DNA from 2 places in the Clostridium isatidis genome. Region 1 is predicted to be linked to the other one. Evidence: a T-box and tRNA genes for the amino acid it is inferred to sense, from the RefSeq annotation. Region 1 holds a T-box; the other holds one or more tRNA genes.
What was found. A T-box is a leader RNA that pairs with one kind of tRNA and senses whether it is charged. The one in region 1 lies ahead of BEN51_RS00915 (glycine--tRNA ligase), so its partner is inferred to be a tRNA-Gly.
Positions count from the first base shown of each region.

Region 2: it encodes a tRNA-Gly, which carries the amino acid that the T-box ahead of BEN51_RS00915 (glycine--tRNA ligase) is inferred to sense. The anticodon was not compared.

Region 1 covers NZ_CP016786.1:191,667-194,137, forward strand. Annotated here, with positions in the region: gene lysS (lysine--tRNA ligase) at 1-481, shown strand, start outside; tRNA gene BEN51_RS00900 (tRNA-Asn) at 644-718, shown strand; tRNA gene BEN51_RS00905 (tRNA-Asn) at 747-821, shown strand; tRNA gene BEN51_RS00910 (tRNA-Asn) at 849-923, shown strand; T-box leader at 1,067-1,235, shown strand; gene BEN51_RS00915 (glycine--tRNA ligase) at 1,278-2,471, shown strand, end outside.
Region 2 covers NZ_CP016786.1:350,915-353,385, reverse strand. Annotated here, with positions in the region: gene BEN51_RS01785 (Na+/H+ antiporter NhaC family protein) at 1-634, opposite strand, end outside; SAM riboswitch class I at 752-857, opposite strand; tRNA gene BEN51_RS01780 (tRNA-Lys) at 1,065-1,140, opposite strand; tRNA gene BEN51_RS01775 (tRNA-Gly) at 1,145-1,218, opposite strand; gene BEN51_RS01770 (hypothetical protein) at 1,287-1,958, opposite strand; gene BEN51_RS01765 (HNH endonuclease signature motif containing protein) at 2,174-2,471, shown strand, end outside.

The DNA of each region.
Region 1 (2,471 bases):
AGAAGCTCAAAAGATAGCTAAAGAAAAGAATTTAGAGTTTAAAAAGGATTTAAAATATGTAACAAAAGGCGAAGTATTAAATATGTTATTTGAAGAGTATGCTGAAGAACATTTAATACAACCTACTTTTGTTTATGATTATCCAGTAGAAATTTCTCCTTTAACTAAGAAAAAGAGAGGAAATGAAGCCTTTACTGAAAGATTTGAAGGTTTTGTTTATGGAAGAGAAATATGTAATGCATATTCAGAGTTAAATGATCCGATAGTTCAAAGAGAAAGATTTAAACAACAAGAAAAAGAAAGAGAATTAGGTGACGATGAAGCATACGTTATAGATGAAGAATTTATGAGTGCATTAGAAACAGGTATGCCTCCAACAGGTGGACTAGGAATAGGTATAGATAGATTAATAATGTTCTTAACAGATTCAGCATCAATAAGAGATGTTATAATGTTCCCAACAATGAAACCTTTAAAATAAATTTATTTAAAATTTTTAGTAAATATTAAAAGAGTTGAATCTGCTATTTATCTAAGTATATTCAACTCTTTTACTTTTAAATTTATATGTAAATATATTAAAAATAAAAAAAGTACTTGCAAAAATAAAAAAAGTTGATATAATAACTAGTGTGGTAAATGTTCCGTGGTAGCTCAATGGTGGAGCACTCGGCTGTTAACCGATAGGTTGGAGGTTCGAGTCCTCTCCACGGAGCCATTTTAATTTTAAAATTAATTTATAATATTCCGCGGTAGCTCAATGGTGGAGCACTCGGCTGTTAACCGATAGGTTGGAGGTTCGAGCCCTCTCCGCGGAGCCATTTTAATTTTAAAATAATTTATAATATTCCGCGGTAGCTCAATGGTGGAGCACTCGGCTGTTAACCGATAGGTTGGAGGTTCGAGCCCTCTCCGCGGAGCCATTTTAAAAAAGGTTTTTATAAGTATAGATAATCCTATATTTATAAAAACCTTTTTTGTTATGCTTTATCTTAAAGTTAATTACGAATTAATAGGAATTCTATTGACATAAATAAAGCTTTTGATAAAATTAATATATAATTTAATAAATACTGTGAGAAAGAAGAGTAGGCTTATAGCTTTTTTTAGAGAGACGGTGTATGGTGCAAACCGTTAAAAGTATAAGTTGAAGGGAGCTTTTGAGTATTATGTTTTGAGAAAGTTGGGCTAAAGCCAAGAAGGGTGGAACCGCGGAATTAAATTTCGTCCCTTTAGGTTTTAGGCCTTTTTTATTTTATAGAATTGGAGGTATTAAAATGGCTGTAGAAAAAACTATGGAAAAAATCGTTTCTCTATGTAAAAGTAGAGGATTTATATTCCCAGGATCAGAAATATACGGAGGACTTGCAAATTCATGGGATTATGGTCCATTAGGAGTAGAATTTAAAAATAATGTAAAGAAGGCTTGGTGGAAGAAGTTTGTACAAGAAAGTCCATATAATGTGGGAGTTGACTGTGCAATACTTATGAATCCAGAAGTTTGGGTTGCTTCAGGTCACGTTGGAGGATTTTCAGATCCTTTAATGGATTGTAAAGAATGTAAATCAAGATTTAGAGCTGATAAATTAGTAGAAGATTATATGACTGCAAATGGAGCAGAAGTAGCTAGTGCAGATGGCTGGAGTAATGAACAGTTAAAAGAGTTTATAGAAAAGAACAATATAGTTTGTCCAAAGTGTGGAAAATTAAATTATACTGAAATAAGAAAATTTAATTTAATGTTTAAAACTTTCCAAGGAATAACTGAAGATTCAGCTAGTACAATATATCTTAGACCAGAAACAGCTCAAGGTATATTTGTAAACTTTAAATCAACTCAAAGAACATCAAGAAAGAAAGTTCCATTTGGTATAGCTCAAATAGGTAAATCTTTTAGAAATGAAATAACACCTGGTAACTTTACTTTTAGAACAAGAGAATTTGAACAAATGGAATTAGAATTCTTCTGTAAACCAGGTACCGATTTAGAATGGTTTAATTATTGGAAGGATTATTGTTGGAATTTCCTATTAAGCTTAGGAATGAATAAAGATGCTTTAAGAATAAGGGATCATGCTCAAGAAGAATTATCTTTCTATTCAAATGCAACATCTGATATTGAATATTTATTCCCATTTGGCTGGGGAGAATTATGGGGAATTGCAGATAGAACTGACTATGATCTAAAGAAACATCAAGAACATTCTGGTCAAGATATGACTTATTTAGATCCTGCAACTAATGAAAAGTATATTCCATATGTTGTTGAACCATCTCTTGGAGCAGATAGAGTTGCCTTAGCTTTCTTAGTTGATGCTTATGATGAAGAAGAATTAGAGGGTGGAGATAAGAGGACAGTATTACATTTACACCCAGCATTAGCTCCATATAAAGCTGCAATACTACCTTTATCAAAAAAACTTTCAGATAATGCTTTAGAAATATATTCACAATTAAGCAAGAAGTTCAAT
Region 2 (2,471 bases), 160 kb from region 1:
TTGTTAAAATTATAAATATAATTGTAGTAATTATTGCAGCTGGAAGAACTATTAAAAAGTTCATTTTAAATTTATCCTTCATCTCACAACCTTGAGTCTTAGTTGCAGCAATAGTTGTATCAGATATTACGGAAAGATTGTCACCAAACATAGCCCCACAGACTACTGCCCCCACAGATAAAGATGTTGATATTCCAGTTTTATCGGCTATTCCAATTGCTATTGGTACTAAAGCAACTATTGTTCCCATTGAAGTCCCTATAGATAAGGAAATAAAACACCCAATAATAAATATCCCTGGTATTAATAAACTGCTTGGAAGTAAATAAAGACCTAAATTAACAGTAGAATCTACTGCTCCCATATCTTTGGCTACCTGGGCAAAGGCACCTGCTAATATAAATATTAATATCATTAATAAAATATTTATATCTCCTGCCCCTTTGCAGAAGATCTCTATTTTTTTATCAAGCTTTTCCTTCCTATTCATTAATAAAGCAGTTAATGCTGCTGCTAAAAAAGGAATAATTACTGATACAGCATAAAAACTTTTTGCTACTATAGATATTCCTAAATAAATTACTATAAATACTCCTAATGGCACTAACGCAAACCCATTACTCTTATTTTCCAAGGCTTCTTCCTCTCCTTCAAAATAATATATAGCCCCAATTACTTAAAGTTATTAAAAAACAAAAAAACTTCTGCAAGAATACAGAAGCTCATTTCCTTATAAAAAGTTATAATAAACTCCTTATCTTCCAGGATCTCCTGCAGGATTTAGCACCTTAAGAATCATTAAGATTCTCGGTTGCTGGGTTTCTCAGGGCCAGTCCCTCCACCGCTCTTGATAAGTTCTTAAATTTTGCATTAATATAGTATCAACTTAGACTTATAATGTCAATAAGGAAAAGTATACAGCACCTTTCAATTCACAATACACAGTAAATAATACACAGTTTGGTGGCTATTACTCAGTAGTTTAATGCTTAAATATGAATTACGAATTCTTTAGTACAAACTAAAAAGAGAGATTAACCTAGGTTAATCTCTCTTTTTTAATCTGGTGCGCCATCAGGGGGTCGAACCCTGGACACCCTGATTAAGAGTCAGGTGCTCTACCAACTGAGCTAATGGCACAAAATGGAGCGGGTGATGAGAATCGAACTCACGTAACTTGCTTGGAAGGCAAGGGCTCTACCATTGAGCTACACCCGCAAATCTTATTGACAAATATTATTATAATACTAGAAAAATAATTCTGTCAATAAGAAATTTCTATATTTTTATACTACATCTGTAAGAGATTTTGCTAAAATATTTCTAAATTTCTCGCCGTAAGTTTTATCAGTTTCTGCTTTTCTACATATTTCCTTCCATTCATCAATAGTAACCCCAACTACTTTTTCAAATTCATTTCCTCTAATTATATAATTGGAGTTTATCACGAAATCTCCTAATTCGATAGGACTATTAAATATCTTTAAATATAAAAACTCTCTATTATCTCCAACCCAGGTTTTATTAAAATCTCGACTAAATTTTTTTAACCTTGCAAAGATTTTATTTTTTGGTAAAGACCAGCAAGATTTTATCATATTTATTTCTCTTCTCATATTATCTGCTTCTTCTTTTGTCAGCTTTTTATTCTTTTCTGCATCAGAAATTATTTTTTCTACTCTTATATTAGGTACATTAACAATTAATTTTTCCTTTCCATATATCCACTTATAAAAGGCTTCTTGTAAAAATGAATATTGTATATATCCTAATAAAGTCTTTATATCAGGAAAGTAGCTCCATGTATTATCAATTCCGTTGTTTTTTCCAAAAACTAGGGTATGAATATAAATTGTATCCTTATTTGGTAACGAATCCATAAACATATGACCTCTCAAAGTTTTGTTTTTATCTATCAGTTCTTCCCAATAATCGAAGGAATCGTAATTATGCCTCACTCTATCACCCTTTCTTCATTACCATAATATAATATATTATCTATATTTATATTATATAGTTTATTACACCATGTAACAATCGTTTTCAAGATATTAATAAAAATTTATTTTCTAAATTTTCTTAATATTATTATTTTAACCATAATCCTCTATTTGAATAAAATAAAGGTTTATTTTATAATAATATTAAGGATATATATAAGGGAGGCGTGAATTTGCACCACTGTGAAATTTGTGGATCAAAGGCTGATATTCATCATATAGTTCATAAACATGAAGGTGGTTATGATATTAAACTAAATTATAAATATCTTTGTAATTACCACCATAGAGGAAAACTAGGCCCCCACAACTCTTTAGAAACAGATTTAAAATATAAGCTAGAGCTTCAAGAAAAACTTTTCAGCCTTTTACCAAAAGATTACTATACATTTAAGGAACTTTCTATTATTTTAGAAATACCAAAGTCTACTTTAAAAAAAATAGTTAAAGACCTTAAGATGTATAAAGAAG